Regions from separate parts of the Klebsiella sp. NPDC088457 genome, predicted to be linked through region 2. Evidence: predicted binding sites of a transcription regulator. Region 2 holds the regulator's gene; each other region holds the start of a gene.
What was found. The regulator LexA, encoded in region 2, represses DNA repair genes until DNA is damaged. The targets are predictions, from matches to a motif close to TNCTGTATGTACATACAGNA.

Region 1 (9,694 bases), on a different contig from region 2:
AGCTTAACGGCGGCATTCGTCTGGATAACTACCAGACTAAATACGACAGCGCGAGCCTGTGCGGCGGCACCGGCCGCGGCGCGGTTGCCTGCCCGGCCGGCGTCGCGGTGAACTCGCCGGTCACCACGGTAGATACCTCAACGAGCGGCAATCTGGTGAACTGGAAAGCCGGCGCGCTGTACCACCTGACCGATAACGGCAACGTTTACGTTAACTACGCGATCTCGCAGCAGCCCCCGGGCGGCAACAACTTCGCCCTGGCTCAGAGCGGTACCGGGAATAGCGCCAACCGTACCGATTTCAAACCGCAGAAAGCGAAGACCAGCGAAGTCGGCACCAAGTGGGAGCTGATGGATAAGCGTCTGCTGCTGACGGCGGCGGTTTTCCGTACCGATATTGAGAACGAAGTCGAGCAAAACGACGACGGCACCTATTCGCAGTACGGTAAAAAACGCGTCGAAGGTTATGAGCTGTCGCTGGCCGGTAATATCACGCCGGACTGGCAGGTCATCGGCGGATACACCCAGCAGCACGCCAGCATCCGTGAAGGCGCCAACATCTCCCAGGATGGCACCAGCGCGCTGCCGTACACGCCGGAGCACGCCTTTACCCTCTGGAGCCAGTACCAGGCAACCGATGCGATCGCCCTTGGCGCAGGCGCTCGTTACATCGGCAGCATGCATCGCGGCAGCGACGGCGCCGTCGGTACGCCGTCCTACACCGAAGGCTACTGGGTGGCCGACGCTAAAGTGGGCTATCGTATCAACCGAAACGTCGATCTGCAGCTGAACGTCTATAACCTGTTCGATACCAATTATGTCGCCTCAATCAACAAGAGCGGCTACCGTTATCACCCAGGCGAACCGCGGACCTTCCTGCTGACCGCCAACGTCCATTTCTAATCCACACACGGGGCGGCAACGCCCCGTTTTCTCAGGAGACACCACGATGATGTACCATATTCCCGCCGTTCTCAGCCCGCAGGAAGTTGATGATTTTCGCGCGCAGCTGCAGCAGGCCGAATGGGTTGACGGGCGAGCTACCACCGGCGATCAGGGCGCGCAGGTGAAAAAAAACCAGCAGGTCGACACCCGCACGCCTCTGTACGCTGAACTGCAGAATAAGGTCCTCGCCGCGCTCAACCGCAGCTCGCTATTCTTCGCCGCCGCGTTGCCTAAAACCCTCTCCAGCCCGCTGTTTAACCGCTATCAGCAGAGTGAAACCTACGGTTTTCACGTTGACGGCGCGGTCCGTAGTCAGGCCCAGGGCGGCTGGATGCGTACCGACCTTTCCGCCACCCTGTTCCTCAGCGCGCCGGAGAGCTATGAAGGCGGAGAGCTGGTGGTGAACGACACCTACGGTCAGCATGCGGTCAAACTCCCGGCGGGCGACCTGGTACTCTACCCCTCAAGCAGTCTGCACTGCGTGACGCCAGTCACCGGCGGCGTGCGGGTGGCCTCTTTCCTCTGGATCCAGTCAATGGTCCGGGACGACAAGCGCCGCGGTATGCTGTTTGAGCTGGATCGTAATATTCAAACCCTGAAGAGCCGCCACGGCGAAAGTGATGAGGTGCTATCGCTGCTGAATCTGTACCATAACCTGCTGCGGGACTGGTCGGAAATCTGATCCCTTGCCTGACCCTTTTTTGCCCCCATCTTCTCTATACTGACAGTAACAACAGTGAGGAGGTGCATCATGGCATCAGGTTGGGCAAATGATGGCGCAGTTCAGGATCAGATCGACAGCACCATTGACGATGCGGTCGCGCGGGCGAGAAACGCCCTTCCCAGCGGGGAGAGCAACAAATTTTGTGATGAATGCGGAGAGCCGATTCCCGAGGCCCGGCGCAAGGCGATTCCTGGGGTCAGATTCTGCGTGAAGTGCCAGCAGGATAAAGATTTACATAACAATACATTTTCAGGATATAATCGCCGCGGATCCAAGGATAGCCAGCTACGCTGACCTTCATTTACCGTTCATTACCACAGCATGGATTATCTTTTCGCGCACGTTTTCCGGCGAAAAAAGTGGCAAAATGTGCCCTGAAAAGTTTCTGCCCCTCTCTACCGTCCCGCGGGGACACGAACAGAAAAATAATTTATTAATATTCAATAAATTAATAGTCATTCAAAAAATTCGATAAAGACTGTTAATTTCCTTCGATTTTATATCTCGCGAACAAACGTGATACTTATCACATCGACGGAACATCGTCCTCTTAACAAAATAACCTGCGAGAGATTAATCATGAAAACCATTAAATATGCTGCCGCTGCTATTGCCCTATCTGCTCTGTCCTTTGGTGCTTTCGCCGCTCAACCGGTCACTCCATCTCAGGCTGAAAGCATGAATAAAATCGGCGTTGTGTCTGCGGAAGGCGCAACGACGCTGGATGGCCTGGAAGCCAAACTGGCGGCGAAAGCGAATGCCGCGGGCGCCACCGGTTACAGCATCACCTCCGCTAACACCAATAACAAAGTTAGCGGTACCGCGGTTATCTACAAATAATCGCTGCTCCACCTGTATTAACCCTGAAAAACCCTTTAATACCTTTGTTTTGCCCGTCCGTGCCACCGGACGGGCTTTTTTTTATGCGCCGCATTCGGCGATGGGTTTCTTGTTGGAGGCGGTGTGGGCGAAGGTAAATGAGTCAGGTGCAGCGGATAATTCCGTTCACGGCGGCTGTGGCATGCGTTGATATTGTCCGCCGCCGATCACCCGCCGCCGATCAATGGCATGGAGACGTGTACTGGCCGCCGGGAACCTCAGGCGATCGGCCCCTTGCCACACCGCCGCCATTTTTATGCTGCACGCTTTTCAGCGGCAGCCATAAAAACCGGCCACCCGGCGCGGCGGCAAAAAATGCTTTTGCTCGCGCCGTCTTGTACCTGCGACACGCCACGCTAACCGCTGATGAAGCTTTTTAGCGGTTTTTTATCGCCCGGATAGCCGGGCGGCTACCAGCGCTCTGCTACCTTAGCCAGCCCCTGTTCCAGCGAGGTGGCTTCCCCGGTAGCGACCAGGCAACATGCCAGCTGAATTCTCAGCGACTGCGGCAACGGCTCGCTTCCCACCGCGCAGCGCTCAATCCACCGCGCCGTCACCAGCGGATCTTTTGACTCCGGCAGCGCAAGGTCCCCCTGCGGCGTATCGCTTTGCCGGTCATGGAGCACCCGCGCGCCGTGGCTATCAATCAGGCTAATCTGCGGGCAACGCTGTGGATTGGCATACACCTCCCCTTCGGTACCGTGCATTAACAGCGCCCGCCCCCCTATTTCGGCAAAGAATTTCGCGACTCTGCCGACATATTCGGGATGGGAGACGCTCGCCAGGCGCAGCGCCGCCTGTTCAGCAAACGGCGTCGCCAGTTTCGCCAGCGTATGCGCGCTATTACGCACGCCCATTCGCCAGCGTAGGGCAAGCTGTTTCTCCAGCGGTGGACAGAAGGCGCCAACCGGAATATAGACCGGCTCGTGGCCGTCCAGCCGCGCCTGAGCCTGTCCCGCATGCCGGGTCGCCGGGATCCCCATCAGCTCAAAAATCGTCTCCGTCAGCACCCGGGTGGGATCGTGGCTGACGCCATGCACCACCACCGGAAAGCCGAGTTTATGCAGCAGGACGGCGAGCAGCGGCGTCAGGTTAGCCTGCTTACGCGCGCCGTTATAGCTGGGGATCACCACCGGCATCGGCCGGGCCACAGGCGGCGTCAGGCGCAACGTTTGCTGCTGCATGGCCTCATAAAAGCCTTTCATTTCCGCTTCGCCTTCGCCTTTGATGCGCAGAGCAATTAAAATCCCACCCAGTTCCAGCTCGGCGACCTCGCCATCGAGCATCCGCGTATAAAGCGCGCGGGCCGTTTCCACATCCAGGTCGCGAGCGTGATTTTTGCCCCGCCCGACTTCTTTAATGATCTTGCTGTAGTCCATTGAAGACTCCTTCTAAGCTGCTCACATCGTCGACACTGCACCATTAACGACGCCTGCGGCGCGTCTGTTTTGCTTTGCTTTTTACTATAACCTCAGGGACGCCCGGCTGCTCTATCGGAAAAACGGGCAGTGCGTTCAGTAGACGCTGGCCATAATTTTTGGTCAACAAACGCTTGTCGTAAATCACCACTTCGCCCCAGCAGCTATGGCTGCGGATCAGGCGCCCGACCTGCTGGATCAGGTTGAAAGAGGCGCTCGGCAGGCTTTGCACTTCGAACGGATAGCGGTTCAGGCTTTTCAACCATTCGCCTTCGGTAATCACCACCGGGCTGTCGATGGGCGGGAAAGCAATTTTATGAATGTGCACCTGGCTTAACAGTTCGCCTTTTAAATCCAGCCCTTCGGCAAACGACTGTAGCCCCACCAGGACGCTGCGTTCGCCGTCCTGCACCCGTTTGCGGTGCAGCTCTACCAGCCGGTAACGCGGCTTATCCCCCTGCACCAGCAGCAGCAGACGCAGGTCGGTGACATGTTGCAGAAAACGCTGCATCGCCCGGCCGCTGGCGAACAGCACCAGCATCCCCAGATGCTTTTTGCTCTCAACCTGCCCGCGGAAGTAGGCCGCCATTTCCGCAATATGCTGCTCTTCGTTATCGATGAGCGGCTCGTAGCGCATCTGCGGGATCACAATTTTGCCCTGCTCGACGTGGTTGAAGGGGGAATCCAGCGCCACAAAGCGATCGCCGGCCTTTTCTTTCAGCCCGCTCATCTCCTGCAGGCGGGCAAAGCTGTTTAGCGAACGCAGGGTGGCAGAGGTGACGACAATATGCGGTACGCTTCGCCACAGCAATCTTTCCAGCTGGTCGCTGACGCGGATCCCGACGCAGTGAAACCCGATATGCGCCTGGCCGTCGCGCAGCTCGCGGGTGACCCACTTGGTGACCGGCGCCCCGGAAGATTGCGCCAGCGACGCCAGCCGCCACAGCTTACTCTGGCTTTCGAACATGCCGAGCGCCCGGTTCATTTGCAGCAGCACCCGGTGTAAACGCACCACATCATGACTGCCGGTCTTTTCGCCGAGATCGTTAAGAAACAGCTCCGCCAGCCCGCGCAGCATTTCAGTGAGTTTCGCCAACCGCTGGCAGATCGCCATCACCTCCTGCGGCAGTTCCCCCATCGGAAAACGGTGCTCGGCCTGCTGGCCGGCGGGCAGATACAGATTGAGAATATTATTCAGCGTGGCGATCAGCTCATACAGCTCTTCACAATGGCTGGTGAGGCGCTCGGGGTTCGCCAGCGGCGGCGTGGTTTTAGGCCGAAACTGCTCCATGCAGGTCGCCACCAGCTTGCTGAACAGATCCAGCTGCAGCCGATACCAGGAGGCGGTAATTTCCGCGCTCATCTCCAGCGCATCGCGGGCGACATCCGGCAGGTGGTGACCTTCATCCAGAACCAGCAGCAGATTTTTCGGCTCCGGCAGCACGGCTTCGCTCTCCATTGCCGCCATGACCAGTGCATGGTTCGCCACCACCACTTCCGCTTCCTGAATTTCTCGCCGGGCAACGAAGAACGGACATTCGCGGTAATAGTGGCAGTTACGGTTCAGGCAGCTGGCTTTGTCGGTGCTCAGGCGGCTCCACAGCCCGTCATCAACAGGTTTATCGGTGTGATCGCGCAGGCCATCCCAGCGGTAGCTATCGAGATCGGTCTTCAGGGTGGCACACAGCTTCTGCTCGGCCTGATTATTCGGCGTCAGATCGTCATCGAGAAACGCCAGCAGATCCTGCTGCGTCGGCTCGGTGCTGGCTAGCGCGGCCAGATTGCGCGGGCAGACGTAGCGCCCGCGGCCAAAGGCGGCGGTAAAACGCAGATCGGGAATGATTTTGCGCAGCAGCGGTAAATCTTTACTGTAGATCTGATCCTGCAGCGCGACGTTGGCGGTACTCACCACCAGCGTTTTCTGTTCTTCACGGGCGATGGCGATGCCGGGAATCAGATACGACAGGGTTTTCCCGACGCCGGTAGGAGCCTCAATGGCCAGGTGGCGGCCCTCTTCTCCGGCGAGCGTTTTCGCCACGTCAGCAATCATCTGCCGTTGCGGAGGACGGGGAATAAAGTCCGGAATCTGTTCCTGAAGCGCCTTATACCAGGCGGCGATTTGCGCTTTTAGCGCAGCGGTCAAAGCCATGAGAAAACCTGAATACTGTATAAACAGCCACTATTGTGACACTTTTTGCCTGACAGGAGGAGTTTCTTTCTGCGGAAAGTGGAATGCGGCTCGGTGTCTGGCGGAAAATCGCGATGCCAGCAGGCGTGGCGTAAGTAAAAGAAGAAGCCCGGGTGGCGGGATAAAGGCCTTATCCGGGCGATGCTGCGGCCTCGCGCGATCCGGGCAGGAGATTGCCCGGATCGCGCGAGCGAGGTACGACGGTTATTCGCCCGCCGCCGGTTTACGCGGACGACGGCGGCGCTGCTGCTCGCCGGCCGGTTTCGCCTCGCCGGTACGACGTGAAGGTTTAGCCCCGGCCTTCGGCGCTTCACCGTCGGTACGGCGCGGCGCGGACTGCTGGCTGCGCCCCTGGCCCTGAGCGTTACGCCCCTGGCCCTGGCCACCGCGGCCTTGCCCCTGACCACGGCCGCCGCCGCTGCGCTGCTGACGACCGTTCTGAATCGGTTCCGCCCGGATCGACGGATCCGGTTCATAGCCGGCAACCGCAATCCGCGGAATCTCTTTTTTCAGCAGACGTTCAATATCGTGCAGCAGTTTATGTTCATCGACGCAGACCAGCGACAGCGCCTCGCCGGTGGCGGCGGCGCGGCCGGTACGGCCGATACGGTGCACATAATCTTCCGGAACGTTCGGCAGCTCATAGTTCACCACGTGCGGCAGCTCTTCGATATCCAGGCCGCGGGCGGCGATATCGGTGGCCACCAGCACGCGAATGCCGCCGGATTTAAAATCAGCTAATGCCCGGGTACGCGCCCCCTGGCTCTTGTTGCCGTGAATCGCCGCGCTGCGAATACCGTCTTTATTCAGCTGTTCTGCCAGATGGTTGGCGCCGTGTTTGGTGCGGGTAAAGACCAGCACCTGCTGCCAGTTGCCTTCACCAATCATCTGCGACAGCAGTTCACGCTTGCGTTTCTTATCAACGAAATGGACGTGCTGCGTTATCTGCTCGGAAGCGGTGTTACGGCGCGCCACTTCGATTTCCAGCGGATTATGCAGCAGCTTTTCCGCCAGCGACTTAATCTCGTCGGAGAAGGTCGCAGAGAACAGCAGGTTCTGGCGTTTCGCCGGGAGCTTCGCCAGCACGCGGCGAATATCATGGATAAAGCCCATGTCCAGCATACGGTCGGCTTCATCCAGCACCAGGATTTCCACTTTATCCAGGCTGACCGCGTTCTGATGTTCGAGATCCAGCAGACGCCCGGGGGTCGCCACCAGGATATCGACGCCGCTGCGCAGCTTCATCATCTGCGGGTTAATGCTGACGCCGCCGAAGACCACCAGAGAGCGAATATTCAGGTACTTGCTGTAATCCCGGACGTTTTCGCCGATCTGCGCCGCCAGCTCACGGGTTGGCGTGAGGATCAGCGCGCGCACCGGGCGACGGCCTTTGGCATGCGGTTCTTGCTGAATCAGATGCTGCAGTAGCGGCAGCGTAAAGCCTGCCGTTTTGCCGGTGCCGGTCTGGGCGCTGGCCATCAGATCGCGTCCCTGCAACACCGCAGGGATCGCCTGCTGCTGAATTGGGGTTGGCTCAAGGTAACCCTGCTCGGCGACCGCGCGCAGGATTTCAGAATTCAGGCCAAGGGAATCAAAAGACATAACAACTCCAAACCGCCCCGGCCCGTTACAGGCGTAGTTTTCGGGGAGATTATTGCGAAAGAGATGGCAAAAACCACAATGCCATGAAGGGGCGCAGTCTAGCAGGTTTTGTGACATAGCGCATAAAATATCCCTGCGGGGTTTTTCCGCCGCATAATCCTCGTCCGCCCGGCGACACCAGCCGGTGGGCACGCAGGCTGAATAGAGTATCAGCCACGGTGGACAGTTTCGCGAACCGGACATACTATTAATCAATCGATTGATTAATTTTTTGGTGCGCGCGATGAATACCTCCCCGGTCACCACCAAAGGCGAACAAGCCAAAAGTCAGCTGATTGCCGCAGCCATCGCCCAGTTTGGCGAATATGGACTGCATGCCACCACCCGGGATATTGCCGCCCAGGCCGGGCAAAATATCGCCGCCATCCCCTACTATTTCGGCTCGAAGGACGACCTGTATCTCGCCTGCGCGCAGTGGATTGCCGATTTTATCAGCCACAATTTTCGCCCGCATGCCGAGGCGGCGGAAACGCTCCTTGCCGCGCCGACGCTGGACAAGTCGGCGATTCGCACGCTGATTCTGCGCGCCTGCCAGAATATGATTTTGCTGCTGACCCAGGATGATACGGTCAATCTGAGTAAATTCATCTCTCGCGAGCAGCTGTCTCCCACCGCGGCGTACCAGTTAATCCACGACCAGGTCATCGCGCCGCTGCACCGCTATCTGACCCGTTTAATCGCCGCGTTTACCGGCCTTGATGCCGATGACACGCAGATGATTCTGCACACGCATGCGCTGCTGGGCGAGATTCTGGCTTTCCGCCTTGGGCGAGAAACTATTTTGCTGCGTACCGGCTGGGCGCAGTTCGACGAAGAGAAAACCGAGCAAATTTATCAGGTTATCGCCTGCCATATCGATTTCGTTCTGCAAGGGTTATCGCAAAGGAGTTTGGGATCATGAAAAAACCCGTCATCATCGTCCTGTTAGCGCTGCTGCTGATTGCCGCCGTCGGCGGCGGCTGGTGGTGGTATCAAAACAGCCAACAGAGGGAGCTGACCCTGTATGGCAACGTCGATATTCGTACCGTCAATATGAGCTTCCGCGTAGGCGGCCGCCTGGCGGCGTTAAACGTCGATGAGGGCGATGCCATTCAGGCCGGGCAGACCCTGGGCCAGTTGGATCGCGCCCCCTACGAGAACGCCCTGCAGCAGGCGCAAGCCAATGTTTCCACCGCGCAGGCGCAGTATGACCTGATGATGGCCGGCTACCGGGCGGAAGAGATCGCTCAGGCCGCCGCCGCCGTCAAACAGGCGCAGGCCGCCTACGATTACGCGCAGAACTTCTACCAGCGCCAGCTTGGGCTGCGCCAGAACAGCGCCATTTCGCTTAACGATCTCGAAAACGCCCGCTCTTCCCGCGATCAGGCCCAGGCGACGCTGAAATCAGCCCAGGATAAACTGCGTCAGTATCGCGCCGGCAACCGGCCGCAGGAAATCGCCCAGGCCAAAGCCAGCCTTGAGCAGGCGCAGGCCGCCCTGGCGCAGGCGCAGCTCGATCTGCACGATACCACGCTGATCGCCCCCGCCGACGGTACTCTGATGACCCGCGCCGTTGAGCCCGGCAGCATGCTCAGCGCCGGCGGCACGGTGATGACGCTATCGCTCACCCATCCGGTATGGGTCCGCGCCTACATTGACGAAAAAAATCTCGGCCAGGCGGCACCGGGACGTGAAGTCCTGCTGTACACCGATAGCCGCCCGAATCAGCCCTATCACGGCAAAATCGGCTTCGTCTCCCCGAGCGCTGAATTTACGCCGAAGACCGTTGAAACCCCCGATTTACGTACCGACCTGGTCTACCGCCTGCGCATTGTCGTTAACGATGCGGACGACGCGCTGCGTCAGGGGATGCCGGTGACCGTCACCTTTAGCCGCGGGA
Region 2 (9,694 bases):
CCCTTAATAACGCCAGCGATTGTTGCTGCGATAGCGCGTCGTTTTTGGCGAATTTATCGCCCGAATCACCCACACCACCGCCACCGCTAACAGCAGCCATGGCAGCAGTTTAATCATCATCGCAAACAGCCCGCCGACAAACATCAGCGCCGTTGCCACGACGATCGCCGCCAGGATACCCAACATGGACACACCGGTAACCAGCAGCATGACAAAAAATCCAATGACAAATAAAAGTTCCAGCATCGTCTTCTCCCCAAAAGAAATGACGTCTTCACTCATTGGGTATTACAAGAAGCGTGCCAACTTTAATTTATTGAATTTAAACAAAAATGCCCTGTTACGGAGAACAGGGCGTGGCGTATTTGACTAAATTTTAGCGCAAGATTAGCGTTTATCCGCAACCAGCCGCAGGGCATGCTCCAGCACGTTGATATCCGCACCGGCCTTATGCGCATTTTCACTCAGGTAGCGGCGCCACTGACGCGCGCCGGGGATCCCCTGGAACAGACCCAGCATATGCCGCGTGATATGGCCCAGATAGGTGCCGTTGCTCAGCTCACGTTCGATATACGGATACATGGCGCGCACCACGGCAACCGGATCGCTATCTGCGCCGTCCAGAGCAAAGATTTCCCGGTCGACCGAGGCCAGGATCCCCGGATTCTGATAGGCCTCGCGCCCCACCATCACGCCATCCATATGCTCAAGATGCTGCTTTGCCTCGGCTAACGACTTGATTCCGCCGTTGATCGCCATAGTCAGGTGGGGGAAATCACGCTTGAGCTGATACACCCGCGGGTAGTCGAGCGGTGGAATCTCCCGGTTTTCTTTTGGACTCAGACCAGAGAGCCAGGCTTTACGTGCGTGAATGATAAACATCTCACACTCGCCTTTCCCGGCGACGGTATTGATGAAATCGCACAGGAATTCATAGCTGTCCTGGTCATCAATGCCGATCCGGGTTTTCACCGTCACCGGAATCGAAACCACGTCGCGCATTGCTTTAATGCAGTCCGCCACCAGCGGTGCATTGCCCATCAGGCAAGCGCCAAACATCCCGTTCTGCACGCGGTCAGACGGACACCCGACGTTGAGATTGATCTCATCATAACCGCGTTGTTCCGCCAGTTTCGCACACTGGGCCAGGGCCGCCGGATCGCTGCCGCCCAGCTGTAAGGCCAGCGGGTGCTCTTCATCGCTATAGGCCAGATAATCGCCTTTGCCGTGAATAATCGCTCCGGTGGTCACCATTTCGGTATACAGCAGCGCCTGGCGCGACAGCAGGCGCAAAAAGTAGCGACAATGCCTATCGGTCCAGTCGAGCATCGGCGCGATGGAAAAACGATGAGCGGCAAAAGCGTGAGATGTTGATTCTGGCATCATGGCGAATAAACAGGCATCCGGATAAAAAGGGGCGCTACTATAGCACAAAGATAAACCACAGGCGCGTCACACCGGGTCGGGCGCTTCACGCCTGCTAAGACGGCTATTTTCTCCGCGGCCTGCCGTCATGCGGACCGAAGAATTGCGGCGGGTGATCGACCCAGCGATCCTGGCGCGTGGCGGCATACTCCGGGTTAAGCGGGTAGTAAATACGGTTAAATTTCTTGTTCGACTCGCCCACCACCAACAGGCGAACTTCCTGCTCGGTGTTATTCAGGAAGGTATGACACACCCCGGTTCCCGCCGGAAACCCAACGCTATCACCCGGCTCCAGTTTCCACAGATAGCCGTTAATCCACACTTCGGGATAGCCCTCCAGCACGTAGATAAACTCTTCCTCATCACTTTCAGCATGAGGGTAAGAGGTGCGGCGGCCCGGCGGTAAACGTTCATGATGGATGCCCAGCCGGTTGAGTCTTAAGCCACGCGCCAGCGGCGCGCCAATGGAAAAACGCTCGGAGGTGTTGGGATAAGTGGCATCATCTGGACCTTCCAGGTCGCGCCAATGTCGAATGCAATCAGGTCGTTTCATCGTTTTCTCCCGAAAATGAGATGCATCAGGTATAGCACAAGCCGCCGGTTCTCGGCGTTTTGCCTGGATCGTGATAAAGTAACAACTTCATACTCACGCAACCAAAGGATGCTCATGGATAAGACCACTTCGCAACAAATGTTAGCGCATGCTGAAAAGCTCTGTGCACAACGTGGCGTGCGCCTGACTCCGCAACGCCTTGAAGTGTTGCGTCTGATGAGCCTACAGGAAGGGGCAATCAGCGCCTATGATCTGCTCGACCTGCTACGCGATAAAGAGCCGCAGGCTAAGCCGCCGACGGTCTATCGCGCGCTGGAGTTTCTGCTGGAGCAGGGGTTCGTGCATAAGGTGGAATCGACCAACAGCTACGTGCTGTGCCATCTTTTCGATCAGCCGACCCACAGTTCGGCCATGTTTATCTGCGATCGCTGCGGCGTGGTGAAAGAAGAGTGCGCGGAAGGCGTTGAAGACATTATGCATACGCTGGCGGCCAAAATGGGCTTCGCCCTGCGCCATAACGTGATTGAGGCGCACGGCCTGTGCGCTGGCTGCGTCGAGGTCGAAGCCTGCAGCACGCCAGGGCACTGCCATCACGACCATACGATTCAGAGCAAAAAGAAAGCCCGCTGAGGCAATCGCCGCAGCGGGAATCAAAGGGTCGTCGGCACATCCCTGTACCGCTCTGGCAGGCAACAACAAAGGGGTAATACGCTAAAACTCTTCGCTACCAGCGGTGGTCGTTTTTGCTTTCCCAGTCAGACACTTCTTTCTCAGCCTGATCTCTGGCGTATCCGTAACGCTCCTGGATTTTCCCCACCAGCTGGCCACGCTTACCTTCAATGACCGTCATGTCATCATCGGTCAGCTTGCCCCATTGTTCTTTTGCTTTACCTTTCAACTGTTTCCAGTTACCGCCGATTTCGTCTTTGTTCATAGTGCCATCCTCATCGTTCGGTGGGTTTACAGCCCGCTGTGTGCCGGACGTACTGTTAACTATAGATGAGAATTCTGGATTAAATTTATTATTCGGAATCTTTAACCAGTTACCTGGGGAAAATCGTTACGAAAACCAGGTTCCGCGCTGCCAGTGCCGACGCCAGATGATCGCCAGCGACAGACCGCGTAGCGCCAGGAAAACCGCCAGCGCCAGCCACAAACCGTGGTTACCGAGAACCGGCAGCGTCAGCAGGGTTACGGCAAAGCCCACCGCCGCCACCGCCATGCTGTTACGCATCTCGGCCCCGCGCGTTGCGCCGATAAACATGCCATCGAGCAAATAACACCAGACGCCAATGACCGGTAAAATCATCTGCCAGAACAGGTAGCGATCGGCCAGCTGCTGAAGCGAAGGCAACGAGGTTAGCAGTGCGATAATCTGTTGCCCCGCGACGGCATAAATCAGGGCAAAGAGCAGCGCCACCATTCCCGACTGGCGGCAGGCCGCGCGCCAGACCTCAAGCAGCCGGCTGCCGTCGCGTGCGCCGTACGCCTGCCCGGAGTGGGCTTCCACCGCATAGGCAAAACCGTCCAGCGCGTAGGCGGTGAAGGTCAGCAAGGTCATCAGGAGAGCGTTGACGGCGACAATCTCGCCGCCCAGTCGGGTGCCGAAGACGGTCACCGCGCCAAAGCAGAGTTGCAGCAGCAGGGAGCGCAGCATGATATCGCGGTTCAGCGCCAGCAGGCGGCGCAAATCTCCGCGCCAGGCGCTTTTCAACATGGCAAATGAGACCCCGCGCAGCGCCAGCACACGCCTTGCCATCAGCAGCCCGATGAGAAAGGTGGCATATTCGGCCGTCACCGTCGCCAGCGCGGCCCCTTGCACATTCATATGCAGGCCCATCACCAGCCACAGGTCGAGGACGATATTCAGCAGGTTGCCAACGACCAGCAGGATTACCGGCGCACGAGCGTACTGTACTCCCAGCAGCCAGCCGAGCAGCACCAGGTTTGCCAGCGAGGCCGGGGCGCTCAGCCAACGGATGTCAAGGAAGCGCCGCGCCTGTTCCAGTACCGCGTCATTGCCGCCGACAATATGCAGCGCCAGATCGATTAGCGGAGTCCGGAACAGGACAATCAGCAGACCGGCCGCTAATGCCAGCCCAAGCGGCTGTACCAGCGCCCGCGCCAGGCGGAGGGGATCTTTTGCGCCAAAGGCCTGGGCCGTCAGCCCGGTGGTGCTCATCCGCAGGAACAGCAGCAGCATGAAGAGAAAACTGGTCGCCGTCGCACCGACCGCCACGCCGCCGAGGTAAACCGGGCTATCGAGGTGGCCAATCACGGCGGTATCAACCAGCCCCAGCAGCGGGACGGTGATATTGGAGAAAATCATCGGTAGCGCCAGGCGCCACAGGGCCTTGTCAGCGGCGTGAAAGAACATGAGAAAGAGCCTGACCGAGGAGGAAAGACGGCGCAGCATCATGCATCAGATGATGCTGCGTGGGGAAGGCGTTACAGCCACTCGCCGTTGCGAATTACGCCAACGGCCAGCCCTTCAATAGTGAAGTTTTGTTCGCGCAGATTCACCACGATAGGTGAAAATTCGCTATTTTCTGGCAGCAGTTCGACGATGTTACCCTGCTTTTTCAGCCGTTTAACGGTAACTTCTTCGTCAATGCGCGCCACGACAACCTGCCCGTTACGCACGTCCTGCGTTTTATGTACCGCCAGCAGGTCGCCATCGAGAATTCCGATGTCTTTCATCGACATGCCGCTAACCCGCAGCAGAAAATCGGCGTTCGGCTTGAACATCGCCGGGTCAACCTGGAAGTGACCTTCGATATGCTGCTGGGCCAGCAGCGGCTCACCGGCAGCGACGCGGCCAATTAGCGGCAGACCGGGTTCTTCTTCCGTCAGCAGACGAATACCGCGGGAAGCGCCGGAGATAATCTCGATCGCGCCTTTACGCGCCAGCGCTTTCAGGTGTTCTTCCGCCGCGTTGGGAGAACGGAACCCCAAGCGCTGAGCAATTTCCGCACGCGTTGGCGGCATGCCCGTCTGGCTGATGTGATCCCGAATGAGATCGAACACCTCTTGCTGCCTGGTCGTTAACGCTTTCATCCCGCCCCCTGGGTGTATATACAGTTATGCTGTGAGTATATACAGCTAACGGTGATTTTGGAATCAAATTTCACACAAAAATCAGCAGATTCTTTCCATTCTGCGCCCCTGGGAACCTATCCTGGCCGGCGTTCTGCCGCCGACGCGTGCGCACCGCGCCGCCGGGGATCGCGCTCGCCCCTGAACCAACGAGCCGACAGCAAAGCCGCGCGGGCCGCAATTTTAGTGATAGCGAGCCCACAGTAAGAGCGCCCAGGTTATTAGCGCGATCCCGATCGCCAGCAAGACCGCCGCGGACCCCATATCTTTTGCGCGTCCGGACAGCTCGTGGTGCTCCGGGCCAATTCGATCCACCACCGCCTCAATCGCGCTATTAAGAATTTCGACTATCATCACTAACAGGACCGAGCCGATCAGCAGTACCCGCGTGATGGCATCAACGTCCAACCAGCAGGCGATCGCCACGGCAATAATGGCAGCGACGCCTTCCTGACGAAATGCGGCCTCATTCATCCATGCCGCACGGAACCCTTTCCAGGAATAACCTGCCGCTTTAATGATTCGGGTTAACCCGGTGGTATTATTGGCCATCAAAAGAACCTTTTTATGTAAATGACGTCAATGAGTGTACGCGTTTGCCGCGTGGCAACGGAAATTCTGCGCGCTTTCTGTTATTCTTGCCGCGCATTTGCATGATTAACCAGAGGCTTCACATCGTTTATGTCCGGCTGGCAACGAATTTACTATAAATTACTGAATTTACCATTGCGGGTGCTGGTAAAAAGCAAGTCTATTCCCGCAGAACCTGCTCAGGAACTAGGGCTGGATACCTCGCGTCCTATCATGTACGTCCTGCCCTATAACTCGAAGGCGGACCTGCTGACCCTGCGCGCCCAGTGCCTGGAGCACGATTTACCCGATCCGCTTGAACCGCTGGAGATCGACGGCGCCCTGCTACCACGCTACGTATTTATCCACGGCGGCCCGCGCGTATTCACCTACTACACGCCGAAAGAAGAGTCCATCAAGCTGTTCCACGACTACCTGGATCTGCACCGCAACCATCCCAATCTGGACGTGCAAATGGTGCCGGTGTCGGTGATGTTTGGTCGTGCGCCAGGACGGGAAAAGGGCGAGGTGAATCCACCGCTGCGTATGCTGAACGGTATTCAGAAATTCTTCGCCGTCCTGTGGCTGGGCCGCGACAGCTTTGTCCGCTTCTCGCCGCCGGTCTCGCTGCGCAGAATGGCCACCGAGCACGGTACCGATAAAATTATCGCCCAGAAGCTGGCCCGCGTCGCACGTATGCACTTCGCACGTCAGCGCCTGGCCGCCGTAGGCCCGCGTCTGCCGGCGCGTCAGGATCTGTTCAATAAGCTGCTGGCGTCGAAAGCCATCGCCCGGGCGGTGGAAGATGAGGCGCGCAGCAAGAAAATTTCCCATGAGAAGGCGCAGCAGAACGCCATCGCGCTGATGGAAGAGATCGCCGCTAACTTCTCCTACGAGATGATTCGCCTGACCGACCGCGTGCTCGGCTTTACCTGGAACCGCCTGTATCAGGGGATTAACGTCCATAACGCCGAGCGCGTGCGTCAGCTGGCGCATGAAGGGCACGAAATTGTCTATGTCCCGTGCCACCGTAGCCACATGGACTACCTTCTGCTCTCGTATGTGCTGTATCACCAGGGTCTGGTGCCGCCGCATATCGCCGCCGGTATCAACCTGAACTTCTGGCCGGCAGGGCCGATTTTCCGCCGCGGCGGCGCGTTCTTTATTCGCCGTACCTTTAAGGGCAATAAGCTCTACTCGACGGTGTTCCGCGAATATCTCGGTGAATTGTTCAGCCGGGGTTACTCCGTAGAGTACTTCGTTGAAGGCGGGCGCTCGCGTACCGGCCGTCTGCTGGATCCGAAAACCGGCACGCTGTCGATGACCATCCAGGCGATGCTGCGCGGCGGTACCCGGCCGATTACCCTGGTGCCCATCTATATCGGCTACGAGCACGTGATGGAAGTCGGCACCTATGCGAAAGAGCTGCGCGGCGCGACCAAAGAAAAAGAGAGCCTGCCGCAGATGCTGCGTGGGCTGAGCAAGCTGCGTAATCTCGGCCAGGGCTATGTTAACTTCGGCGAACCGCTGCCGCTGATGACCTGGCTCAATCAGCACGTTCCGGACTGGCGCGAGTCTATCGACCCTATCGAAGCCGTGCGCCCGTCGTGGCTGACGCCGTCGGTGAACAGCATTGCCGCCGATCTGATGGTGCGCATCAACAACGCCGGCGCGGCGAATGCCATGAACCTGTGCTGTACCGCCCTGCTGGCTTCTCGCCAACGTTCGCTGACCCGCGAGCAGCTGACGCAGCAGCTGGAGTGCTACCTCGATCTGCTGCGTAACGTCCCGTACTCGCCAGATGCCACCACGCCAGCGGCGTCCGCCGGTGAACTGATCGATCACGCGCTGAAGATGAATAAGTTCGAGGTCGAGAAAGACACCATCGGCGACATCATCATTCTGCCGCGCGAGCAGGCGGTGCTGATGACCTACTATCGCAACAACATCGCCCATATGCTGATGATGCCGTCGCTGCTGGCGGCGATAGTGACCCAGCATCGTCGTATCACCCGCGCGGAAGTGCTGCGTCACGTTGAGATGTTCTATCCGCTGCTGAAGGCCGAGCTGTTCCTGCGTTGGGAGAAAGAAGAGCTGGCGGGCGTTATCGATGCGCTGCTGGCTGAAATGCAGCGCCAGGGGCTGATTATTCTGAGCGATGATGAGGTAAGCATCAATCCGTCTCACTCCCGCTCCCTGCAGCTGCTGGCCGCCGGCGCGCGTGAAACGCTCCAGCGTTACGCCATTACCTTCTGGCTGCTGAGCGCGAACCCGTCGATTAACCGCAGCTCGCTGGAGAAAGAGAGCCGCACCGTGGCCCAGCGTCTGTCGGTGCTGCACGGCATCAACGCGCCGGAGTTCTTCGATAAGGCGGTATTCAGTACGTTAGTGCTGACGCTGCGCGACGAGGGCTATATCAGCGATACCGGCGATGCTGAGCCGGAAGAGACGCTGAAGGTTTATCAGATGCTGGCAGCGTTGATTACCTCTGACGTTCGTTTGACGATTGAAAGCGCCACCCAGGATGAAGCGTAACGCCTGAGGCTTGCTCTCCTCTCCCCCCGCTAGCCGGGGGGAGAAGGCAGAGAGCGGCTACTGCAGATAGCTCATCGCCAGACCGAGAAACAGCACCAGCCCGACGTAGTTATTGTTTAAAAACGCTTTAAAGCAGTCATCACGTTCCCGACGGAAGATCAGCTTCTGCTGCCAGAAAAACAGCCCCGCCGCGATAAACAGCGACCAGTAATATTCCCAGTGCAGCCCATTCAGCCAGCCGATGGCGGCCATCAATACCAGCACCCCAACCTGCAGAATGCCGATAATCAGGCGGTCATGCTCACCAAACAAAATCGCCGTCGATTTAATACCGATTTTGATGTCGTCATCCCGATCGACCATCGCATACTGGGTATCATAGGCCACCGCCCACAGAATATTGGCGAGGAACATCAGCCAGCAGCTGAGCGGTAACGCTTCGCTGACCGCCGAGAAGGCCATCGGAATCGACCAGCCGAACGCCGCCCCCAGCACCACCTGCGGCAGGTGGGTATAGCGTTTCATGAACGGATACACCCACGCCAGCGCCAGCGCCGCCACCGAGAGCAGGATAGTCATAGTGTTTAAGGTCAGCACCAGCAAAAACGAAAGCACAACCAGAACGACAAACAGCAGCCGGGCTTCTTTTTCGGTGACGTCACCGCTGGGCAGCGGACGGCGGGCGGTGCGTTTAACATGGCCGTCAAACTTCCGGTCGGCATAATCATTCACCACGCAGCCGGCGGCGCGCATCAGCCAGACGCCAGCGACAAAAACGGCCAGGATCCACAGCGGCGGGATCCCCGGCGTCGCCACCCATAGCGCCCACAGCGTCGGCCACAGCAGCAGCAGCGCGCCGATCGGTTTGTCAGTCCGCATCAGGCGATGAAACGCCAACAGCTTATTCTGCGTCAGACTCCTCTCCATTTTCTCTTCCTCTTAATACAACGGCGACGCAGGCAGAAAAAGCTCTGTCAGCAGCAGCGGTTTGCCACTCAGCCGCAGGCGGGAACGACGCCCCCATAGCTCTGCATCGCGCCCAATTTCAATAAAATCGCGGGTTAACGTCGACGATGTAAACAGATAACGCCCCAGCGGCGTCTGACCCAGCTGCTGCAGAGCCAGTTCGGGACCGCACAGCGTCGACTCCGGTACGACCGTGCGCCCGGCCAGCCAGGGTTCGCCATTCGCGCAAAGAATAATTTCCCGCAGCCAGTAACGCGCGTCCTCTGGCAACAACGCCGCTTCATCAACCAACGCTTCACGTCCGACGAAACCTTCGTTGACCATGATAACGCTGACCTTTTTCCCTTGTTGCTCAAAGCGTTTGGTCATTGAGTCTTCCAGCAACAGCCAGTCACGCAGGTGCGCTTCCAGCGGGGGGATCGCGGCAAAATAGCGCAGCGCACGCAGTTGCGTAAGCGCAGGATGTGACATGCCTGATTCTCCGGTACATAACATGAGAGCATTGTATCGCAGAATCGGCGAATCAGGGCGGGCAAACCGTTAAGATAC
Region 3 (9,694 bases), on a different contig from region 2:
ACCAGGCCATTTCCAGCGGACCCGGCGCCAGACGCCACTCTTCGGTGAGCGCCTCTGCGGCATAGCGCTGCTGGCGCTGAGCGCCGTGCAGCAAGAAACGGGCTCCGCTGCGAAATACTTTGCTGAAGCCCTCGGCGACGATATCGCCGGTATAGGGAGCCAGCAGTTCAGCCGGGTCAAACTCCGCCAGATCGCACAGGGCCACGGTATTCTGCACCACCTGCAGATCGCCCTGAACTTCCAGATCGCCGCTGCGAATAAGCGCGGTCAGCTGTTGACGATTGCGTAGCTGCGGCAGCACGCTGAGACGGGTAATCACGGTACAGTCGGCATCGCCTTCCCAGGCCCCCAGCACATCCACCTGGCGGTCGCTGAAGACCAGCACAAGCGGCGTCGATAGCTCTTTCAGCTCGACGCGCAGCACTTTCCCCAGCAGACGTTGGCGAGCAGGTTTTAACGCTTTGTCACGCCAGAGAAAGGTATTGAGGGCGGTTTCAATGCCTGCGGTGACCAGTGGTTTGAAAGGCATACGCTCCCTCCTGTCAGAACTTATAACCACGGTGCAACGCAACGATACCAGCCGTCAGGTTGTAGTAATCGACGTTTTCAAAACCGGCATCCTGCATCATAGCCTTCAGGGTTTCCTGATTCGGATGCATACGGATGGACTCCGCCAGATAGCGATAGCTTTCACCATCTTTAGCCACCAGTTCCCCGACGCGCGGCAGCACGTGGAAGGAGTATGCGTCATAGGCTTTGCTGAGCGGCTCAATGATCGGTTTCGAGAACTCCAGCACCAGCAGACGCCCGCCTGGCTTCAGGACGCGATACATCGAACGCAGCGCTTTTTCTTTATCGGTGACGTTACGCAGACCGAAGGAAATGGTGATGCAGTCAAACGTGTTGTCGGCAAACGGCAGCGCTTCCGCGTTGGCCTGCACATATTCCACGTTGCCGACGATGCCGATGTTGCGCAGCTTTTCGCGGCCCATTTTCAGCATCGAGTCGTTAATGTCCGCCAGCATGACGCGACCGGTCTCACCCACCAGACGAGAAAACTTCGCCGTCAGGTCGCCGGTGCCGCCGGCCAGGTCCAGTACGGTCTGTCCACGGCGTACGCCGCTGCAATCGATGGTGAAACGCTTCCACAAACGATGAATACCGAACGACATCAGATCATTCATAACATCATATTTTGCGGCCACAGAATGGAATACATGCGCCACCATGTCCGCCTTCTGCTCTTTGGCTACCGTTTGAAAACCAAAGTGCGTCGTTTCTTGTGAATCCTCAACCATCTCAATGCCTGCTTATCAAGAAAATGTTCATCGAGTGTAACAGATTCAGCGCATTTCCCATACGGTTCAGCGCGGCGGAGACGGCTCGCCGGAGAGCGCGACCTCGGCGGAATCGCGCATCAATTCGTTATCTTCCAGCGCGTTTTCCTCTTCTTCAGGACGATATTCATCATCCTCAGCGCTGGCCTGCTCGACTAAATCAGGATTAATCCCGCGTTTCACCTCAACGCCCAGGCCGCGGAATGCCTCGGCCTGCACCAGCAGATTCCCGCGTCCGGAGGCGAGCTTTTTCATCGCCTGACGATAGTTATCCTGCGCCTTATCCAGGCTCTGGCCGATAGCCGACATATCATCGACGAACAGGCGCATTTTGTCGTACAGGCGGCCCGCCCGCTCGGCGATTTTCTGCGCATTGCGGCTTTGGTGTTCATAGCGCCAGAGGTTGGCGATGGTACGCAGCGCCACCAGCAGCGTGGTGGGGCTGACCAGCATGATGTTGTTCTTCAGCGCTTCGCTGATAAGTTCTGGCTGGCGGTCTATCGCCAACAGAAAGGCCGGCTCAACGGGAATGAACATCAGCACGTAATCCAGCGAGCGCAGGCCCGGCAGCTGTTGATAATCTTTACGCCCGAGCAGGCGGATATGATTACGCACCGAGACAATATGCTCCTGCAGCGCCGCCTCGCGGGTGCCATCATCCTCGGCATTGAAGTAGCGCTCGTAGGCGACCAGCGTCATTTTGGCATCAATGACCACGTCTTTCCCCTGCGGCAGACGGACGATCACATCGGGCTGCATGCGCGAACGGTTGTCGGTTTCGATACTGACCTGGGTCTGGTATTCATAACCCTCGCGCAGCCCGGAAGCTTCCAGCACGCGGGTTAACACCACCTCTCCCCAGTTACCCTGGGTCTTGTTATCCCCTTTCAACGCGCGGGTCAGATTCAGCGCTTCCTGGGCCATCTGCGCGTTCAGCTGCTGCAGATTGCGGATTTCATGCGCCAGCGTATGCCGCTCGCGCGCTTCCTGACCAAAACTGTCCTGCACCTGGCGGCGGAAACCGTCCAGCTGTTCACGCAGCGGCGTCAGCAGCCCATGTAAACTCTGACGATTCTGTTCATCAACACGCCGGTTGCTGTGTTCAAAAATACGGTTGGCGAGGTTTTCAAACTGTTCGCTCAGGCGCTGCTCGCTGTTGACCATCTGGCGGATTTTATCTTCCGCGTGCATGCGGGTCGATTCAAGGCGGGTGGTGACTTCACGCAGATCGGCTTCCAGCGAAGTATTGATTTCACGCAGGCTGCGCAGCTCATTGTTCAGCAGCTCGCACTCGTCGCGCCAGTGGGCCTCCTGCGCCAGCTGCTGACGCGCGGCGCTGAGTTCGATATCCAGCTCTCGCCGCTCTTCGATAAGGTCAGCGCGAATTTGGTCGGCTTTGGCTTTGGTCGCCAGCCACCCGACGACCAGCCCAGCGGCCAGCGCCACGATGGCACTTATCATAATCGAGATGTCCACAACGCCCCCTGCAGCAACAACTTATCGATACAAGGTAGAATTGTGCTGTACAAACGTCCAGTTGAAAAGGGTTTTCCTGCGCAGAGCGCCGCAAAAAAGAAAGGCCGGATAAACCGGCCTTGGGCGAAGAAGGGAGAACTACAGCAGACGGCGCGCCGCTTCCACAACGATTTTTACCGCGTGGCTTTCGGTTTGTTTCATGGTTTCCGCGTTCGGAATTTCCTGCTGAGTACGGTTTACGATAACCCCGGCCACCATCCCGGCGCGCAGCCCCTGGCTGGCGCACATGGTCAGCAGCGTCGCCGATTCCATCTCATAGTTCATGACGCCCATGGACTGCCACTCTTCCATCGAGCCTTTAAAATGGCTGACCACACGGCCAGAGAAGGTGTCGTAACGTTCCTGACCCGGGTAGAAGGTATCAGACGATGCGGTAACGCCAATATGGGTGGTCGCCCCGATCGATTTTGCCGCTTCCACCAGCGCGGTGGTGCAGGCAAAGTCAGCGACCGCCGGGTATTCCATCGGCGCAAAGTGCAGACTCGCGCCATCAAGACGGACGGAAGCGGTGGTCACCAGAACGTCGCCCACATTGATATGCGGCTGGATCGCGCCGGTGGTGCCGATACGCAGGAAGGTACGAATCCCCAGCTGCGCCAGTTCTTCAACGGCAATAGAGGTCGACGGGCCGCCGATACCGGTAGAACAAACAATGACCGGCTTGCCATCCAGTTCGGCACGCCAGGAGGTAAATTCGCGATGAGATGCCAGCTTGACCGGCTTATCCATCAGCGCGGCGATCTTTTCCACACGCTCTGGATCGCCAGGGACGATAGCCAGCGTAGCCCCTTGTAAATCGTTTTTGGTGAGGCCGAGATGAAAAACATCAGACTTAGACATAAAAAACTCCTCTGTGGGTCGAATTATCAGCAGAAGCAAAACGGTACTTTACAGAAGCTATTGGCTTATTTTTGTGACACTAATCACCACGAATGAAAGTCATTGCAATAATATTCCATCAAATAGTGATAAACATCACATTAACAAGTTATATTCGCCGGGCCTGAACAAAAGATAGCCTGTTTCAGGCACTGTGCTTTGTTAACGTCCGGTCGATAGCGTCTATAGTTATCGATGCGCTAATAAATAAGGGTACGGAGAATACCATGACCACAACCAAGCAACCTGGCTTTGCGCCTGCAGCCACGCCGCACGCTTCTACCGCCGTTCATACCCCGGAGGAGAGCATCGCCGCGGGTGAAACCTCGATCCCGACCCAGGGAGAGAACATGCCGGCGTATCATGCTCGTCCGAAAAACGCCGAAGGCCCGCTTCCGGTGGTCCTCGTTGTGCAGGAAATTTTCGGCGTGCATGAACATATTCGCGATATTTGCCGCCGTCTGGCGCTGGAAGGTTATCTGGCTATCGCGCCAGAACTCTACTTCCGTCAGGGCGATCCGAACGAGTACACCGATATCCCGACCCTGTTCCAGGAGCTGGTGAGCAAGGTGCCGGATACTCAGGTGCTGGCCGACTTAGACCATGTCGCCAGCTGGGCCGCGCGTCACGGCGGCGATGCCCATCGTCTGCTGATCACCGGCTTTTGCTGGGGGGGACGCATTACCTGGCTTTACGCCGCCCATAACCCGCAGCTGAAAGCCGCCGTGGCCTGGTACGGGAAGCTGGTCGGGCAGAAGACTCTCAACTCGGCGAAACATCCGGTGGATGTGGCGGTTGACCTCAACGCGCCGGTGCTGGGACTGTACGGCGGTAAAGACACGGGCATTCCGCAGGATACGGTGGAAACCATGCGCCAGGCGCTGCGTGCCGCTAATGCCAAAGCGGAAATTATCGTCTATCCAGACGCCGATCACGCCTTTAACGCCGATTATCGCCCCAGCTACCATGAAGAATCCGCCAAAGACGGCTGGGCAAGAATGCTGGCATGGTTTGCGCAATATGGCGGGAAACGCAGTTAAGGCATGATCTATCGGTTGCCGATATGGCGGTTAATCATATCGGCAATCGTCCCGTCCTCCAGCCACGTAGCCAGGCAGCGACGAATAAATTCATAATGCTCTGGCCTGCTGCGGGGCACGCATACCGCCTGCTGTATCTGGCTGAAGCTATCAGGCAGCAGACGCAATTGCGGATATTCACTTGCCACACTGCTGAGCGGTTGACGAATACCGGCGACCATATCCCCTTCCCCCGCGATAAACGCGCGAATTGCCTCCTGCGAGGTCGCGTATTGACGCATCGTGGCATGCTGTAACGTGCGAATCAGATACAGCTCATAGGCCGCACCTTTACCAACGTTAATCGTCACCCCCTCGCGATCCCTCTCCTGTACGGACTGAATATCACTGTCCTCTCTGACCAGCAATGAGCTTTCAATGGTGACATAGGGTTGGCTGAAACAGAGCGTATCTTCCCGAGCAGGGTCAATCGCCAGAAAGGCGATATCCCATTGATCCAGCAAGGCGGCATCCACCACCTTCCCGGCCGTCGGCCAGGTGATAAATTGCGCTTCGCGCTCACACCGGGCGGCCAGCTTTTTGGCCAACTCGACGGTGAGACCTCCCGGGGCGTTATCCGGCAACGTGGTGGCGAGTACCGGATTCCCCAGATTAATAGCAAAACGCAAAGGTCGGTGTGGCTCATCGTGACCGATCATCATTCTCCCCCGAAAATAGCTTTGCCTGCATGGTCCCGCTAAGCGTAGCCCAGGCGGGGCGATCTGTCCGGAAAGGAAGAAGAAGAGCAAAAAAAGAGGAGGCCGCGGCCTCCTTCGGGGATGGGGGTGATTCTGATTAGGCCTGGCGCAGGTTCTGCGCGGCTTTCACCATATTGGCCAGCGCCGCACGCGTTTCCGGCCAGCCGCGGGTTTTCAGGCCGCAGTCCGGATTGACCCACAAACGTTCTGCCGGGATACGCTGCGCCGCTTTTTCCAGCAGCGCTTCAATCCATTCCACGCTCGGCACGTTCGGCGAGTGGATGTCGTACACGCCCGGCCCGATTTCGTTCGGGTATTCGAACTCTTCAAACGACTCCAGCAGCTCCATGTCAGAACGCGAGGTTTCAATGGTAATCACATCCGCATCCAGCGCGGCAATGGAATCCATGATGTCGTTGAACTCGCAGTAACACATATGGGTGTGGATCTGGGTGTCATCCCGGGCGACCGCGGCGTTGATCCGGAAGGCTTCCACGCCCCACTGCAGGTAGGCATCCCAGTCGCTACGCTTGAGCGGCAGGCCTTCACGCAGCGCCGGCTCATCAATCTGGATGATGCCGATACCGGCCGCTTCCAGATCCGCCACTTCGTCACGCAGCGCCAGCGCAATCTGCTTAGCGATAGTTTCACGGCTGACATCTTCACGCGGGAAGGACCAGCACAGAATGGTCACCGGACCGGTCAGCATGCCTTTCACCGGTTTGTCGGTTAGCGACTGGGCGAATTTCGCCCACTCAACGGTGATCGCCTCCGGACGGCTGACGTCACCGATCACCACCGGCGGTTTCACGCAGCGGGAGCCGTAGCTCTGCACCCAGCCGTTCTGCGTGAAGATGAAGCCATCGAGGTGCTCACCGAAGTATTCCACCATGTCATTACGCTCGGCTTCACCGTGAACCAGGACATCCAGACCTAAACGCTCCTGCTCAACAATTGCCTGTCTGATGTGTTCCGCAATACCGGTGCGGTAATTATTGGCATCCAGATTGCCTTTTTTGAACTCCAGACGCAGGCCGCGGATTTCGGTAGTCTGCGGGAAAGAACCGATGGTCGTGGTCGGCCACGCCGGCAGATTAAAGCGGGCGCGCTGTGCCCGGGCGCGTTCGGCATACGGGCTATTACGCTGGCTGTCCCGGGCGGTTATGGCCGCCAGGCGTTTTTCCACCGCGGCGTTATGGACGCGGGTAGAGTGACGGCGCGCCTGAATCGGTGCGCTCCACGCCACCAGTCCAGCGGTATCGCCGCTGTTCAGCGCATCGCGCAGCAGCGCCAGCTCTTCGCATTTTTGCAGGGCGAAGGCGAACCAGCTTTTCACTTCCGCGTCGAGGCGAGTTTCCACGCTCAGATCGATCGGGCTGTGCAGCAGGGAGCAGGAAGAAGCGATCCACAGCTCACGCTTGCCGACGAGGTCTTTAATTTGCGCATATTTCTCGCTCAGATCGGCGCGCCAGACGTTGCGGCCGTTGATCAGGCCCGCAGAGAGCAGCCAGTCGGACGGCAGACGCTGATGCAGAGCAGCTACATCATCTTTACCGTGCACCAGGTCAACGTGCAGGCCCTGAACCGGCAGCGCGGTGATGGTGTCGAGGTTACCGGTGATACCTTCAAAATAAGTGGTCAGCAGCAGCTTAAGCTGGCCCGCGAGCGCGTCATATGCCGGTTTGAACGCCTCCAGCCACGCCTGAGGCAGCTCCAGTACCAGCGCCGGTTCATCAATCTGCACCCACTCGATGCCGCGTTTTGCCAGCTCCGCCAGCACCTGCTGGTAAACCGGCAGAATGTCATGCAGCAGGCTCAGTCTGTCGAACGACTCGCCCTTCACTTTACCCAGCCACAGCCAGGTAACCGGCCCCAGCAGGACGGGTTTGACCTTATGACCCAGCGCCAGCGCTTCGTCCACTTCATCCAGCAGCTGGGTCCAGGTCAGTTTGAACTGCTGGCCTTTTACAAACTCCGGCACCATGTAGTGATAGTTGGTGTTAAACCATTTTGTCATTTCTGCCGCCGCCGCGGGCTCACCGGTCGGTGCGCGGCCGCGGCCGATGCGGAACAGGGTATCGATATCCACAGAGCCGTCTTTGTTCTGATGACGAGCCGGCACATTGCCCAGCAGCAGGCTGGTGGTCAGAACATGGTCGTACCAGGCGAAATCCCCCACCGGCAGCAGGTCAACGCCCGCTTGCTTCTGCTGTTCCCAATGACGGGCGCGCAGTTCGCGGCCCACCGCCAGCAGTTCTTCGCGGGTCGAGTTACCCGCCCAGTAGCTCTCTTGTGCTTTTTTCAGTTCACGACGTAGGCCAACGCGAGGGAAACCGAGGGTGTGGTTAATAATTGTCATTTTTAAGACCTCATAATTTTTAATGTTGTCTCTGCAGGCAAACCCTAAATAGTTCGGCTGGCAGGAAGGCGGATCCGCAGCGCATCCCCAGGATGCTTACTGAAGTAAGTGACTGGGGTAAGCGAGGAAGCCAACGCATCTGCAGAATCGAAATATGATGAGTTTAGACGTCCAGATGTTTACACATCCATAATTGACAGGTACTGTATATTCCTCAAGCGCAAATTATTCATGCCGGAGTGAAGGACTTTCATGATCGAGATTAAACACCTGAAAACGCTACAGGCGTTGCGGAACAGCGGGTCGCTGGCAGGCGCTGCGGCGGCCCTGCATCAAACCCAATCCGCCCTGTCCCACCAGTTCAGCGATCTGGAACAACGCCTTGGCTTCCGTCTGTTTGTGCGCAAAAGTCAGCCACTACGTTTCACGCCGCAGGGTGAAATTCTGCTGCACCTGGCAAACCAGGTGCTGCCGCAAATCAGCCGCGCCCTGCAGGATTGTCATGAACCGCAGCAAACTCGTCTGCGTATCGCCATCGAGTGCCATAGCTGTATTCAATGGCTAACGCCGGCGCTGGAGAATTTTCGCGCCCGCTGGCCGCACGTCGAAGTGGATTTCCAGTCCGGGGTGACTTTTGACCCGCAGCCAGCCCTGCAGCAAAGCGAGCTGGATCTGGTCATGACCTCCGATATCCTGCCGCGAAGCGGGCTGCACTATTCGCCGATGTTTGATTTTGAGGTGCGCCTGGTGCTGGCGCCGGACCATCCGCTGGCGGCCAGAACGCGCATCGCGCCCGACGATCTGGCGACAGAGCTGCTGTTGATTTACCCGGTTCAGCGCGGTCGTCTGGATATCTGGCGTCACTTCCTGCAGCCGGCCGGCATCAGCCCGCAGTTGAAGAGCGTCGACAATACGCTGCTATTGATTCAGATGGTTGCCGCACGGATGGGGATCGCCGCCCTGCCGCACTGGGTGGTGGAAAGTTTTGAGCGCCAGGGTCTGGTCGTGACCAAAACCCTGGGCGAAGGACTCTGGAGCCGGCTGTACGCCGCGGTGCGCGACGGCGAGCAGCGTCAGCCGGTCACCGAGGCGTTTATTCGCTCAGCGCGGAACCACGCTTGCGATCATTTGCCGTTTGTGCGGAGTGCGGAGCGACCCAACGGCGATGGACCCACAGTGAGGCCAGGATCACCAGAGCCCCTATAATAAAGCTCGGCCAGTGGGGCTGCTCCTGCCAGATAGCCAGGTTGACCAGCAGCCCGGCGGGGACATGCACGTTATTCATGATACCCAGCGTGCCGGCATCCACCTGCGTCGCCCCGTAGTTCCACATAAAGTATCCCAGGCCTGATGCCACCACGCCCAGCCACACCAGAATCCCCCACTGTAGCGTCGTGGTCGGCAGCCTCTGCGGGTTACCCAGCATAAACCACGCCGTCGCCGCGACCAGGAAAGCCCCCATATAGAACCACGCAAACGCGTTGTGCTGCGGCATCGGGCGCAGCTCCATCAGGCGCTTATAGCCCACCATGCCGATGGCGAAACTGATATTCGACAGCTGAACCAGCAGCAGGCCCGTCCAGAAATGCTCGCTCACTTTGTCATAGCGAATAATGGCTGCGCCCAGCACCGCCAGCCCGGCGCTCAGCAGATACCCCCAGCGGAGCTGGCGTCCGCGAAGCAGATCGTAAATCAGGGTGATATAGAGCGGCGTAAAAACGGTAAACAGCAGGAATTCAGACACCGTCAGGTAAAGATAGGCGCGGAACGCCAGCAGATACATGATGCCAAGCTGCATCGCCCCGA

Region 1: a site for LexA is predicted at 6,128-6,147, ahead of dinG (ATP-dependent DNA helicase DinG). Genes of this name have one in related genera too.
Region 3: a site for LexA is predicted at 2,857-2,876, ahead of rmuC (DNA recombination protein RmuC). Genes of this name have one in related genera too.

The regions. Positions count from the first base shown of each region.
Region 1 covers NZ_JBJDNH010000006.1:78,474-88,167, reverse strand. Annotated here, with positions in the region: gene ACI2JR_RS05795 (catecholate siderophore receptor Fiu) at 1-902, shown strand, start outside; gene ybiX (PKHD-type hydroxylase YbiX) at 949-1,626, shown strand; gene ACI2JR_RS05785 (DksA/TraR family C4-type zinc finger protein) at 1,696-1,962, shown strand; gene ybiJ (DUF1471 family protein YbiJ) at 2,248-2,508, shown strand; gene ybiB (DNA-binding protein YbiB) at 2,958-3,926, opposite strand; gene dinG (ATP-dependent DNA helicase DinG) at 3,970-6,114, opposite strand; gene rhlE (ATP-dependent RNA helicase RhlE) at 6,358-7,755, opposite strand; gene cecR (transcriptional regulator CecR) at 8,039-8,716, shown strand; gene hlyD (secretion protein HlyD) at 8,713-9,694, shown strand, end outside.
Region 2 covers NZ_JBJDNH010000009.1:40,574-50,267, reverse strand. Annotated here, with positions in the region: gene pspG (envelope stress response protein PspG) at 4-246, opposite strand; gene dusA (tRNA dihydrouridine(20/20a) synthase DusA) at 388-1,386, opposite strand; gene ACI2JR_RS07720 (cupin domain-containing protein) at 1,490-1,978, opposite strand; gene zur (zinc uptake transcriptional repressor Zur) at 2,093-2,608, shown strand; gene ACI2JR_RS07710 (CsbD family protein) at 2,703-2,912, opposite strand; gene dinF (MATE family efflux transporter DinF) at 3,039-4,355, opposite strand; gene lexA (transcriptional repressor LexA) at 4,427-5,035, opposite strand; gene ACI2JR_RS07695 (diacylglycerol kinase) at 5,258-5,626, opposite strand; gene plsB (glycerol-3-phosphate 1-O-acyltransferase PlsB) at 5,756-8,179, shown strand; gene ubiA (4-hydroxybenzoate octaprenyltransferase) at 8,237-9,106, opposite strand; gene ubiC (chorismate lyase) at 9,119-9,616, opposite strand.
Region 3 covers NZ_JBJDNH010000046.1:17,856-27,549, reverse strand. Annotated here, with positions in the region: gene ACI2JR_RS23105 (ubiquinone biosynthesis protein UbiJ) at 1-529, opposite strand, end outside; gene ubiE (bifunctional demethylmenaquinone methyltransferase/2-methoxy-6-polyprenyl-1,4-benzoquinol methylase UbiE) at 543-1,298, opposite strand; gene rmuC (DNA recombination protein RmuC) at 1,365-2,813, opposite strand; gene udp (uridine phosphorylase) at 2,952-3,713, opposite strand; gene ACI2JR_RS23085 (dienelactone hydrolase family protein) at 3,980-4,792, shown strand; gene ACI2JR_RS23080 (transporter substrate-binding domain-containing protein) at 4,801-5,493, opposite strand; gene metE (5-methyltetrahydropteroyltriglutamate--homocysteine S-methyltransferase) at 5,627-7,888, opposite strand; gene metR (HTH-type transcriptional regulator MetR) at 8,141-9,094, shown strand; gene ACI2JR_RS23065 (carboxylate/amino acid/amine transporter) at 8,982-9,694, opposite strand, start outside.